Thiosocius teredinicola: one gene and its partner. The protein of the gene in region 2 interacts with the protein of the main gene of each other region in a pairwise test. Links are inferred from orthologs where the notes say so. Each region holds a gene or a part of one and is shown on either strand. Other genes may lie near its edges.

Region 1 (6,686 bases), 3.5 Mb from region 2 along the record:
TGCTGAGCGATTGGAACGCACAGCATCCCGGCGTAGCCGCAGTGGTTCGCGTGCTCGCGCGGCACCAGATGTTGCGAGGAGACCAGAAGGCAGCTCTTGCGCTGCACGAGGAACTCGTCGATTTGACTCCGGATGACCCGATCGCCTGGAGCAGCCTGGCGGACGCCTTGTCGACCTACGACACCGAACGGGCCTTGAAAGCAGCCACCAAGGCCTATGAACTGGCGCCCGACAACCCGGCCGTGCTCGACACACTGGGCTGGACCCTGACCCAACTGGGCGAACTCGAACGTGGCCTTGCCCACCTGCGGGACGCGTTGGCACGCAATGGCCGCTCCCCCACCATTCGCTACCACCTCGCCGTGGCGTTGCAGGAATACGGCAACGCGTCGGCTGCCAGGCGCGAATACGAGAACGCCTTGCGGATGTCGGATGATTTTCCCGAGCGCGCCGAGGCAGAGGCACGACTGAACGCACTGCAAGCGACGAAGTGACCGGCACGGCGCAGTGCTGTCGAGTTTCTTTACATCTGGGAAATTCCTGCTTGGTCCACCACGCGGCCCACGGGCTAACGAATTTTCTTCCCAATTGGGCTGCTGCGGTAAATCGTTGTTTTTGCGATATAGTTCGCAACTAATGATTTAAAGGCGTAAAGATAACAACGATCTAGGCATATTTTCTGCTAGCGAAATAACAAAGAACCCAAACAACTCACTGTTTCAACGATCACAGGCCGGGAAATGAATATTCTAAAATTCGCAGCGCTCGCCATTCTGGCCGGCGCTTCCAGCACTGCTTTGGCCACGTTCTCCCACAAAGGTGGTGGTAACCACTGTGGCGGAGGCAACAACGGCGGTGGCGACCCCACCCCCGAATGCGTCGTGACCTGGGATTTCACCAGCGGCAGCAACGTCAATGGCGATCCCCTGACCTATACCGGCACCTCGACCGCCGGTGGTTCTTATAGCTTGGTGTTGCAGGGCTTCACTGTCGGCCGCCACAAGGACAACAACGGCAACACGCTCGGTTACAGCGGCCAAATCGGTGACGGTGCGACCTCGTACACGACCGATGGAACCGTCCCTCGCTACGGCATCGGCGTTCACTCGCCGGGCGAAAGCACCCACTGGGGCAGCAAGATCGACAACATCAAGAACAGCGGGCAGTCGCAGTACCTGCGTGACGCCGTACTGTTCGACTTCGAATCGTGCGTGGTATCGGTTGAAGAGATCAGCCTGCTAAAGGCCTACAATGGCGCCGACACCGATTTCGAGCTGTGGGCCTACAGCGGCGCCGAACTTGAGATCAACAACCTCGCCGGTCCTGGCCAGATTCCGGACTACGACACCTGGGCGGGTAATGGCGACTGGACCCTGATCACCCAGAACTATGGCGACTCCAGCGACCGCACGGTGTCGATCAACAGCCCGGTAGCATCGCGTTACTTCGTTTTGATCGCCGGCGCGAATAAGAAACACAACAACGACGCCTTCCGCATCAGCGGCCTGACGGTCAGCTGCGACCCGGCACACTGTGAGCCGAGCGAAGGCGGTGGCGATCCGGGTGTACCGGTTCCCGGCACCCTGGCACTGCTCGGCATCGGCGCACTTGCGACCCGCCGTCGCTGGGGCCGCAAAGCGAGCTGACGCAAGTCGCTCAGCGCAAAAAAAGCCCGGCTTGGCCGGGCTTTTTTGTGTCTGAAAAAACGACGCGAAAGGCGCGCCGAAAACGCCTTCAGTCAGGCAACACGATGTTCAGTTCGAGTATCTCGTGACCCTGATCGTGTTCCACATTGACCGAGACGGCATCGTTGTCGACCGCAACATACTTGCGGATCACCTTGAGCAAATCTTTCTGCAACTGGGGCAGATACGACGGGCCGCCACCGCGGCGGTCGTGCGCGACCAGGATCTGCAGCCGCTCTTTGGCGATCGCCGCCGAACCGCTGGCCTTCCGCTGTCGAAAGAAATCGAGTAACGCCATATCAGCCCCCGAACAAGCGGCCCAGAAGGCCTTTTTTCTCGACATTCAGGAAACGGTGCGGCAGGTCGTCACCCAGGTACCGTGACACCATATCGCCATAAGCCTGGCCCGCACTGCTCTCACGATCCATGATCACAGGGACGCCCGCGTTGGATGCGTTCAGCACCGACATCGATTCCGGGATCACACCGATCAGGTCGAGCGACAGGATCTCCTGGACATCTTCCAGCGACAGCATTTCACCGCGCTGAACGCGCTCCGGCGAATAGCGGGTAACCAGCAGGAACTCGCGTATCCCCTCGAGATTCTGCTCGGCGCGCCGCGACTTGCTCGACAGGATGCCGATCATGCGGTCCGAGTCGCGCACCGACGACACTTCCGGGTTGGTGACCACGATCGCGTCATCGGCGTAGTACATCGCCAGCGTCGCGCCCTTCTCGATTCCGGCCGGCGAATCGCACACGATGTAATCGAACTCGCGGCTCAAGTCCTCGAGCACTTTCCCCACGCCCTCTATCGACAACGCCTCTTTGTCGCGCGTCTGCGATGCGGGCAGGATGAACAGGTTGGGATTGCGCTTGTCTTTGATCAGCGCCTGCCCGACGTTGGCGTCGCCCTGAATCACATTAACGAAGTCGTAAACCACGCGGCGCTCGCAACCCATGATCAGATCCAGGTTGCGCAGACCTACGTCGAAATCGATGACCACGGTCTTGAAACCGCGCTCGGCCAGACCCATTGCGAATGCCGCACTGGTCGTGGTCTTGCCCACTCCTCCCTTACCGGAGGTTACGACGATGATTCGAGGCAACTGATCGCTCCTATGGACGCCTGGTCCACGCTAGATGGTGTGAGGACGGGCCACGCTTCACAGCAGCTCGAATTTCAGCGCATCTTCCACAAGGGAAATCTGCACGGCCCGTCCTAGATAACGATTCTCAAGGTTCTCGCTGACCCGATAACGACCGGCGATCGAAACCAGATCGGCACCGAGGCTGCGACAGAATATGCGCGCTTCGGTATTGCCGGACACGCCCGCCAACGCCCTGCCGCGCAGCGGCCCATAGGCATGGATATGGCCCTCCGCCATCACCTCCGCCCCCGAACTGACGCCGGCCAGCAGCACCAGGTCGCCATTGTCGGCGAAGATTCGCTGGCCCGAGCGCACCGGCTTGTCGACGATCAAGGTCGGCACGGCCGGCTTTGCGGCGCTACGCACCGGCTGCGGGCGATTGACTGTCGCTTTGCGACCCGCCGGGATGATAGCCATTTCCAACGCAACGGCCTGTTCACGCTGTTCCGGCGACGCACCGCGGATACCCACCGGGATCATGCCGTGTCCACGCAACATACCGACGATCATCGGGAAATCGGTGAGCAGGTCGGTGTCCGGCAGGGCAGAGATGTCGATTGCGACCGGCGCCTGCTCAAAAAACGACGGCAAGCGGGCGACTTGCCGGGCGAGAAACGCGTCGAGCGCGTTCACGTCAAGATCACGCAATACCAGGGTCGGCAGCGTGTATTGGCCCGCTTTCATATCGAAAGCAGCGGGCGCTTGATCGGTACGTGGAGACACCTCGGACATGCCTGGTCACTACTCTCCGGCAATCGGCTTGTTTGTTGATTTCGGGCTCAGAGTCTATCCGAAATCGCCCTGCCAGGTAGCGTTTGCTTCACAAATTATCCCGCTCGAATCGGGCCATCCGGTGCATCGCCGGATTTCGGCGTCAATTCGGCAGAATCGGATTGATCGCACCCATCGGGCCGGAGATCTGATGGACATTCTGGCGCATCACGGCCATGCCCCCGGTGATGTGATTCATCTGCTCGCCGATGCCTGCCATTGCCGAGGTCACGTGCAGCATATCGGCGTCGATGGCCGCCATTTCGGCATCCATCGCCTGCATACTCTCACGCAGGCGCGGCATGATAGAGGTGATCTGCGCCATGTTCGTCGTGATCGGCGACATATGCTGAATGTGATCGTCGAAGCGATTCACACGGTCGGCGATCAGTTCCATGTCCTTGTCGACGCGCGACAGGTTTTTGTACATCGAATCCATGTTGCTGACGATGCCGTTCATGTCCTGATACAGCACCGTTACGTAGTACACGTTGACGAAGGCCAACACGGCCAGCAGGATCGAAATGACGAGGATCACCTTGTCGGTGATCTTGAAGTGACGATGACGCTCGTCAAGATGCAACTGCGTCTCGCGCCCAAGACGGGCCATGACCTGAACGATCGGCGCACGTGGATCGACACTCATTCTCGCATCCTCGCTGTAAGGTGTTTGCGCCGTCCTTCTGGTCGGCGCACGGCTGTCATGGGAACGGGAACATCTTGTTCAGTGTTCGGGCCGGTTTCGCCATGCGGTGCATCTCGGCACTCATAACCTGCACTTCGTGATTCATCGCATTCATCGTGAAGGCGATGTTCTCGACGTTGAGCCGGGTGCCGCCCATCGCCTGGGCGATGGTCAATACGCTGTCCTCAATATTGCCGGTACTGACCGCAATCGCCTTGAATTCGACTTCGAGCACTGCGGTGTTTTCCTGTATCTCTTTCAGGTTGGCGACCTGCTGCTCCATCGAGATCAAGTCCTTGGTAATGTCGTCCATACGGTCGGATACCGCAGTGAAATGGTTATTCATTTCTCCGACGACGTCTGAGATACGCGTGATCTGCGAGCTCAACGTAAGCAGCAGGATCAGGATGGAAAATGCAATAAGAAACAGAATGATCAGGCCGGCCCGGATGCTGTAGTTGAGCCGGTCGCCGAGTTTGTTCTTGACGTCGATCTGGCTCAGAACGATACCTTCGAAGGAACTCAGCGCCCTCAGGTACTGCTGCTGCAGAATGACGTCGTCGTTGCTTGTTCTCGGCTCTTTCTGGTCGTCGGCCATCGATCAATCGTATCCCACAAACTGAAACGTCGAAACCGGCAGGCCGGCGGCTCGTTGTTACATGGTGTGAGGTTCAAATCCGTCCGCTCAACCAACCAACAGATCCTCGGCTCCGTCAACTGCTTGGCAACCGGGCTACGCCTTGCCGATATGACACGCTGCCATCCGATGTAAAGACATCGGACAGATGTGATTTATGGATTCTGGCACATTCGCCGTGGGCCTGTCCCAACATTGTTTAAGTAAACCGGCAGTGCGCGTCCGCGATTCGCGCCGTACGCGATCAGCGTCATAGCTGCGGCAGACACCAGGCCTCGCGGATGAGGCGCCCGATCTGGGTGGGCGGTACCGGCTCGGAAAACCAGTACCCTTGCGCCTCCGGGCAATCGAGCGACAGCAGGGTATCGAGCTGATCCTGTGATTCGACGCCTTCGGCGACCACATTCATGTTCAACATGCGACCGAGCCCGACGATCGTCTTCACCACCGATACGCTGTGCGTTTCGCTGTGTATCGTCTGCACGAACGACCTATCGATCTTCAACGAATCATAGGTACAACGCTGCAGATACGACAGCGATGAATAGCCGGTACCGAAATCATCCATGTGCAGTTTGATGCCGTGTTCGCGCAGCGAGCGCAGTGCCACCTTGATCGCATCACCATGATCCATGCAATCGCGCTCGGTGATCTCCAGCGAGAGGTCTTTGGGCCGGATACCCGACTGCCGCACGATGTCTTTAACCCGCTGTACGGACTGAACCTCGCGGAACATATTGGCCGATACGTTCACACTGACCCCCAGCGTCTCACCATCGGGAAATAGGTTGCGCCAGGAATGCGCCTGACGGCAGGCCTCCTCAAGCACCCACCAGCTCAGCGCCGACAGCATGCCGCTGTCTTCGACAACGGCGAGAAAACTCGACGGTGAGAGCACACCCTTGGTGGGGTGCCGCCAGCGCAGCAGGGCTTCGAACGCCACGATTCGGCGCTCGGCAAGGGTAACGATCGGCTGGTAGAAAACGGCGAATTCACCCTGCGCCAAGGCCCGCCGCAGATCGGTCTCGAGATTGAGGCGGGATACGGCAGCCTGGTGCATGGTCTGGTCGAAGATCACGGTGCCTTCGGTGTCGGAGCGTTTTGCCCGGTACATCGCGAGATCGGCGTCGCGCAGCAGTTCTTCCGGCGAATTGTATTGTTCGGTTATCACGGCAATACCGATGCTCGCGCTCGAATACATACCGCGACCGGCGACCGAAAACTCACGCTCGAACAGATGGTGAATCCGCTCGGAAACCTGGGCAATGTCCTGCTCGTCTTCAATATCGGCCACCAGCACGGCAAACTCGTCGCCGCCCATACGTGCCACCGTGTCGCCCGGCCTGATAACGCTCTTCAGACGACGGGCTATCGACACCAGGAGACTGTCGCCCGCCGAATGGCCGAGGCTGTCATTGACGATCTTGAAGCCATCGAGGTCGAAATACAGCACCGCAAACTGCAACGCAGGGTTGCGCTTGTAGCGGCGCAGCGCCTGCATCAGGCGGTCGATGAACAACACGCGGTTGGGCAGCCCCGTCAGCGCATCGTGCAGCGCACGGTGCATCAGCTGCCGCTCGGTCTGCTTGCGCTTGGTGATACTGCTGATGGAACCGGCCATACGCACCGCCGAATCCCCGCCGTCGGTCAATACCACACCGCGCGCATAGACCCAGATGTAGTCGCCATTCTCATGCCGCAAGCGGTGCTCGTGTTCGAAGTGATTGCGGTCGCCGCTGACCGGCGGGATCATCAAA
Region 2 (6,769 bases):
ACCTTCAGTGCGACCTCGATGCCGGGGTAGGCCTTGCAGAACTCACCGAGGATCTCGGGGGCAAAGTACTTGGCCGTGGTGATAACGCCGAGGCGCAGTCGACCGCGTCGGATGCCTTTGAGATCGGACATCTTCATCTCGAGGTTGGCCAGGTTCTCGAAGATCTTGCGGCAGGATTCGTACAGTTCCATGCCGGCCTCGGTAGGCCGAACATTGCGCCCGATCTGCTCGAACAGCGGGAGTCCCATGGCGTCGGACAGCTTCTTGGTCTGCATCGATACCGTGGGTTGGGTCAGAAACAGTTCCTCAGCGGCGCGCGTGAAGCTGCCTAGCCGCACGATCGCCTCGAATATCTGCAACTGGCGCAGCGTGGTGTGGCGTATCAGAAATTCCGGTATTGCCGCGGGTGGCGTGTAACCGGGCTCGCTGTAGGGCATGCTCCTAACTCCCGAGGGGCTTTGCTTCGTCCCCACTGAATTACGTGTTCTCGTCGTGCCTCACATCTTCCTATCTGAAAGACGGCGGGCAAACCTGTGATCTTCAGGGATTCGCAATCGGCCCTCAGTCGGGCCAGACGCGCCGCCCGGATTGGTAATTGCCGCCGCTCGCGGCTTGCGCGCTCGGCTTGGGCTTGGCGCGCGACACGGTCTTCTTGCGCGGCGTTACTTTTTTCGTGGTTTTTTGTGCTGTCGGCTCGGTCGCGCTGGGCTTGTTCTTGCGAATGCTCGAAAGCAGCTGGTCCTCGGTCTTGTCTTTGCCGGTCATGTCATCTCACCAGTTCTTCGGTCAGTTGTTCGATCTCGCTGGCCGCTTCAGCGCCGCGTGAGCCTATGTCCAATACGCTTCGCCCCTCCAGCATCGCCCGTCGATAGGCAACGCGTCGCCGCAGCGCGGTCGTGGCGGTCGGCAGCCCCAGCTCATTCAGGGCCTGGCGCGCCAGCTTCGACAGCTTGGTGCGTGGTTCCAACTGGTTGATGACCAGCAGCGCCTCGAGGGCGGGGTTGTTCTCTCTTGCCTGGTGCAATACCGGCTCGACATGCAGGCCCGCCCAGATATCCAGGGGTGAGGGCATCACCGGTATCAACACCTGGTCGGCCACCGAGAGAGCGGTCAGGGTCTGCGGTGAGTTCACTGCCGGTGGGCAGTCGATCAGCAGGAAGTCATTGCCGTTTCTATTGGCATCGAGCATTGCATCGAGGTCGTCAGCCGCTGCAAACACTGCAAACGGGCCATTGCCGTCGCAAGCGGTATACCAGTGAACGCACGAACCCTGGGGATCTGCATCCAGCAACACCACGCTGCCACGCCGCGCCAGCGCGCTGGCCAGGTTGATAGCCAGGGTGGTCTTGCCCGATCCACCCTTGTTGCCTGCCAGCGCGATGATGGTCATGACGGATGCCGGTCAGGCCGCGGCCCCGCGCAATTGGTCGAGTGCTCCGGCAAACTCACGTTGTGCCGGGAGGATCGACTTGTCGGTGTCGTCCGCATGAATCGTGATGTTCACGTAGTCACGGCCGAAACCCATGTCGGGGTAGTAGTTCTCGCGCTCGGACAGATCGGCCGCGGCATCTAGAAAATCGCGCAATGCATCGTAGTTGGCGAATTCGTAGCGCTTCTCAAGGCGATTGGGTCGGTTGCGTTCTTGCCATTCAGTTGCCATGGTTTGTCTCCTGCGATAACGGGTGTCAACGGTAGCTGCGTCGTCCATTCGCGGCGGCCGTCGCCGGTTGCAGGCTGGCCTGCCAGCCCAACAACTCCTGGTGGTGCGAGCGTTCGTCTTCGTGCAATGCCTCGAAAAACGTTCGATGATCGTGGTCTCCAACACGCGCACAATGATTTACAGCGTTGCGATACAGCTCGATCAATTCGCTCTCGAATTGCTGATTGATCTGCAGCAGCGACGACAGGTCGCGGGCCAGGCGAACCGGGCGGAGCTGAGAGGCGCTAGGAGCCACACCGGTTGCAAGCATGCGCTCGATGATGCGGTTCACGTGTTGCAGTTCCTCTTCCGACTCGTTGCGCAGACGGGCGGCGGCATCGGCCAGTCCCCAGGACGCGACAAGTCGCGCCTGGGTGCTGTACATCTGCACTGCCGAGAGTTCCAGGCTGAGCGCTCTGCCCAGGTAACCCAGTACCCTGTCGTCTGCCCGTGCGGTCAACATCGGTCAGTTCACCCAGGCTGCGTTACGCCGCAGCCTTCGAGTCGGAAGCACCACCGGTCGGCAACACGGGCTCAACCTCGCGGTGCGGACGCGCGATGATGTGTGCGGCTACCAGGCCGTCGCCGACGCGCTCACAGGCGTCTGCACCGGCACGCACGGCTGCGTTGACCGCGCCGGTCTCGCCGCGAACCAGCACGGTGACGTAACCGCCGCCGACGAACTCACGACCGATCAGTCGCACCTCGGCGGCCTTGGTCATGGCGTCTGCCGCTTCGATGGCGGGCACCAGGCCACGCGTTTCAATCATACCCAGGGCGATACCGTAGTTTTCACTTGCCATTGTCTTTCTCCGTTTAGAAGTAGCTGTCTGTTATTGGGGTTACTTGTTGTTGCCGAGTACCGGCTCAACTTCGCGGTGCGGACGCGCGATGATGTGCGCCGCGACCAGACCATCGCCGACGCGTTCGCAGGCGTCGGCACCGGCACGCACTGCTGCGTTGACGGCGCCGGTTTCGCCACGGACCAGCACCGTGACATAGCCGCCGCCGACGTATTCACGTCCGATCAGCCGCACCTCTGCGGCCTTGGTCATGGCGTCTGCCGCTTCGATGGCGGGCACCAAGCCACGCGTCTCGATCATGCCTAGTGCGATGCCGTAGTTTTCAGTTGCCATCGTTGTCTCCTGTAGCCCCATCAGGGCGAATGTTGAAACCTGTGTTGTTCATCGACCTTGGTCAGTTGCATCGTGCGGCGGCCATTGGTCGATTACCCCGCAGATGGTGAGATCGGTGAGGATCTCGAAATCGCCGGCCGCAAAACGCGCGGCCGATCCGCTCGCCAGAAACACCCAGTCGCCCGGTTTGGCGCCGACCGGATCGGTGGCCGCCTGGCGCTTGCCGCTGGCATCGCGTACGACGCGAAACACCGAGTGCTTTAATCCTTCGATACGCGAGGTGCACACCAGCGAACCTTCAACCTGCAGGATCTGCATCGGCGGCCTCCATACCTTCCGGGGGCCACTTGTCGATGATCCCGACAATCGTCAGGTCGCTCGGATAACCCTTGCTGCCGGCTGCTTCGCGCGCCGCCGAGCTGCCGACGCAGATCACCCAGTCTCCCGGTTTGGCGCCGACCGCGTCGACCGCGACCTGCGACGAGCTGCCATCGCGTACCACCTGCAGGTGTTTGTGTTCCATCTCGGCGATACGGTTGGTCGCAACCAGCGGACGTTCGACCTGGCAGATCTTCATCAGTGACCTCCTGCCTGCTTATGTGCATTGACTGAACACGCCAGCAAGTCGATCGAACCCGCCGCGTCACAGTCGCGCGTCACCTGCAGCACATGCAGCAGACCCTGTTCGGCAAGGCTGTCGAAGCGCGCCTGCAGTGCTTCGGAAACACGCGCACAGTGCTGTTCGGCGCGTTCACGCGAACCTGGCACCTGACCGTGGTGATCGAATCGAACGATGACGGGAACCGGTAGACCGTGCGCCACGTTCAGGCCGGTAAAGATCTTGATACCGACATCCAGATCGGCGGTCGCTTCCTCAACGGTATTGAGATACGCGAAGTACATCAGGTTGCGCAGCTGGATCTCTTCGAAGCCGACGCCGGCACCGATGAAGCGTTCGGCGTGGCCGATGTCGGCGTAGTGATCACCATGGTTGCTGCGCACATAGGCGATCTGCGACAGATTGTTTTCGATCAGGCGCTCGACGAGCTGCGCCATACCGGGCTGAACATCCGGCGTACAGGCGCGGATCGCATCGGCAATCGCATGCGTGGCTTCAGACGCGCTCGACCGGGCGGTCGCGTCGAACAGGGACAACGCATCGACCGCGGTGTCGAGGTCGATGGCGCCCTCTGCGTCAGGTACGTGGACGCGGATCGCGTCGGTGTCGGTGTCCAGACCGATCAACAATAGATCGATCGAGGCGCCGCAACAGAAACTGTTTTCGATCGCTTCGCGGAAGGCATACAGACGCTCGCGTCCGGCCTGTGCGGCCTTGGCGGTGTCCGAGCCGTGCGCGGCACAACCCTGGTGTTCCGGGTCGACTGAACTGTAGTGATACGTCACCGCTTTCAAGTAGCGTGTCGGTGCATCGGCCGTGTTCGGCTGACCTTCGCGGAAGCGACCCAGCTCGACCTCGGTCCACTTCTGAATGCTGTCCTCGATATCGAACAGGGCACCCGCATACGACTTGCGGCGTACCGACTGTTGCGGCAGACGCAGTACATAACGCACGAGGTGCGCAAGGCGACCGTCGGCACATGGCGAGACATCGAGCGTATGGAAACCGCAGGCCTGCAGGAAGCTATCGAAGTCATCGGCGCCACGACCGGCATCGACGGCCAGCGGATCATTCCGATAGTAGTCGTCGCAGAAGTGGCGATAGGTCGAGAACACGCACCAGGCGAACAGACGACGCATGTCCAGCTGTGTGACCCAGGCATCCGCAAGGATCTCTTGCGGCAGTTCAAAGCCAAGCTGAGCGCGGGCAATCTTCTGCGCCTGCTGTTCGAAGTCAGCCTCGTGCTGCAGGGCGGAGATCTGCTTCAGCGTCGGCACGATATTGTCGAACGCCGCTTTCACGTCGCGCTCATAGCCGAACAGACGCTGATTCTCTTCGCTGCGGCACAGCGGGTGAGACACAGTACCGGCTCGCGCAGGGCTGCGGCCTGACGGTCCACGCGTGCGACTACCGACGGCCAACTGCTCGACCGCGCCGGGGCGGCGCAGCGGTGCAGGCTGCGTTGACCGCGTGCCCTGGCGGGTACGAAGTCGACCGGATTGTCGGGTTGAGCGAAGCATGTCGGTTGTCGTCAGTTCGTGTTGCGTTGCTGTATCAGTTCAATCGATGCCGGCCTTAGCCGCGAGCACCGCCGGAGTAGGTCACCAGCGAGCCCTGTGCGGTATTGCCGCTGCTACCGGTTACCTTGCTGACCGGCTGCGGAGCTTCTGCCGGTTCGGCGGCGCGCGCACCCATTGCGCTCATCGGTGTACCGCGACGCGTAGTGTTGCGTAATGATGCTGAAGCACCCTCGGTACCTGTCACCCGGTCGCCGCGATCCCAGTCGTCGCCGGTGATCTTCGGGCCGGCATCCTGGCCTTCGCCGGTGATGCGCGACTTGATCCGGCCGTCGATCTCGGTGGCTGTGGCTGCGACCGGTTGAGGTTCGCGTGGGCCTTTGCCGAACCGCGCCTCTTCGGTGCCGGTGACCTTGCCGCCGGCTTTACCGAACGGGCCGGTGATCTGGCCTTGCTCATACTGCGAGCCGGTTACATGGCTGGCATGGGCCGCGTGTTGCGCCGCATGCGACGGCGACTGCACGCTGAAGTCTTCCCAAGGGGCGCCTTCGAGCGGTTGCGGAAAGTCAGGGCTGCCGGGTTCTGCGGCAACCGCCGGGCAGGCGAGGGCGGCCTGGTCGGCACCGACATAGGGCGTGCCGCTGACGGTTTCGCAGGCACCTTTGCTGTCGCCGGTCATGCTGCCTCCGACTGACGGTTGCTGGCCGGTCATCGGCTTGCCGAAGCTGCGCTTGCTTGGGTCCATGCGTTTACGGGCATCGAAATTTTCTTTCGGCTCGCAATAGGTCGCGTATTGCTCATTACCGGTATAGGGCGTGCCGGTAACCGCTTTGCAGGTGCCGGGCTCATTGCCGGTAACCCGCTGCGAGCGGCCGGTCATGCTGCCGGTGACTTCTTCGCCACCGCCGGTGCCCGAGACACCGACCTTGCGGTCTTTCGGCTCCGGCTTGGTCTTGCAGAAGCTGGTGAACTGTTCCTGGCCGATGTAATCGTCGCCGGTCACGTTGCGGCAGCTACCGGCTTCGTCGCCGGTCATACGCTCGCGCCGACCGACCAGCGTGCCGCTGACGGTGCCGCCACGCAGCGTTTTGCTTTGTCCGACTTTTGCCGGTGCGCCGCGACCTTCCATCGGTTGCGTCGTATTGGTGTACTGGGTGCCGGTGAGTTCGCGCTGTGCGCCGGACTCATCACCGGTGACCTTGCCGCTGCGACCGACGTTGTTGCCGGTGACCGATTTGCCCTTGCGGGTCTCGCTACCGGTTACGCGGTTGGCCGCCGGCGCAGGCTTGGTGCCGCAGAAGGCTTCGTCCTGTTGCGCACTGACATACTCCGAACCGGTCACGCGCTTGCAGGTGCCGGGCTCGTTGCCGGTGACTTTGCTGCTGCGGCCGACTTCGTTGCCGGTCACGGCATTGCCGCGTGACGTGGAGGTACGCGAGCCGCGCTGCGGTGTCTTGGCAGGATCGGTCTGGCAGAACTCGCGGAAGATGTCGGCTCCGAGGTATTCGGTGCCGGTCACGTCGCGACAGGTGCTGGCCTCGTTGCCGGTGACGGTCTTATCGCGACCGACCATGGTGCCGGTGACGGTCTGACCCTGGGTCGTTTCACTGGCACCGACTTTCCACGGCGCGTCTTGGGCTGCGCCTTGGCCGTTGGTCTGCGGTTTGCGCCGACGTCCCGTAGGCGCAGTTTTCTTCTGACCACTGCTGCCACGTTTGCTGCGTTGCTCACGCAGGGCTTGGGCGAGTTCACGACCCGACAGCTGCGGGTTGGCCGCACGCGCGGTCTGTGCCTCGGA

The links.
Region 1: the proteins of B1781_RS19965 (region 2) and minC interact in binary tests that used the Escherichia coli proteins (3 or more experiments, as listed by UniProt). The link is inferred for Thiosocius teredinicola from one-to-one orthologs.

What each region holds. Positions count from the first base shown.
Region 1 is NZ_CP019936.1:730,606-737,291, reverse strand. What follows is about bases 1,711-4,626. They hold minC (septum site-determining protein MinC), read right to left. Parts: upstream 3,569-4,626; coding sequence 2,852-3,568; downstream 1,711-2,851. Other genes in these bases: B1781_RS03480 (hypothetical protein), read right to left, coding at 4,309-4,626; B1781_RS03485 (hypothetical protein), read right to left, coding at 3,711-4,253; minD (septum site-determining protein MinD), read right to left, coding at 1,985-2,794; minE (cell division topological specificity factor MinE), read right to left, coding at 1,735-1,983. In the rest of the region: XrtA/PEP-CTERM system TPR-repeat protein PrsT, read left to right, coding at 1-494; B1781_RS03505 (PEP-CTERM sorting domain-containing protein), read left to right, coding at 741-1,646; more of B1781_RS03480, read right to left, coding at 4,627-4,890; B1781_RS03475 (putative bifunctional diguanylate cyclase/phosphodiesterase), read right to left, coding at 5,180-6,686. UniProt on the Escherichia coli protein: Cell division inhibitor that blocks the formation of polar Z ring septums. Rapidly oscillates between the poles of the cell to destabilize FtsZ filaments that have formed before they mature into polar Z rings. Prevents FtsZ polymerization.
Region 2 is NZ_CP019936.1:4,226,025-4,232,793, reverse strand. What follows is about bases 1,774-4,772. They hold B1781_RS19965 (carboxysome peptide A), read right to left. Parts: upstream 3,413-4,772; coding sequence 3,134-3,412; downstream 1,774-3,133. Other genes in these bases: B1781_RS19960 (carboxysome shell carbonic anhydrase), read right to left, coding at 3,412-4,772; B1781_RS19970 (carboxysome peptide B), read right to left, coding at 2,884-3,153; B1781_RS19975 (BMC domain-containing protein), read right to left, coding at 2,542-2,835; B1781_RS19980 (BMC domain-containing protein), read right to left, coding at 2,185-2,502; B1781_RS19985 (ferritin-like domain-containing protein), read right to left, coding at 1,774-2,162. Also shown: B1781_RS20005 (LysR family transcriptional regulator), read right to left, coding at 1-437; B1781_RS20000 (hypothetical protein), read right to left, coding at 562-765; ParA family partition ATPase, read right to left, coding at 767-1,390; B1781_RS19990 (4a-hydroxytetrahydrobiopterin dehydratase), read right to left, coding at 1,403-1,660; more of B1781_RS19985, read right to left, coding at 1,686-1,773; more of B1781_RS19960, read right to left, coding at 4,773-4,815; B1781_RS19955 (CsoS2 family carboxysome shell protein), read right to left, coding at 5,030-6,769. UniProt on the Escherichia coli protein: Probably forms vertices in the bacterial microcompartment (BMC) dedicated to ethanolamine degradation. It may be involved in transporting positively charged molecules into and out of the BMC.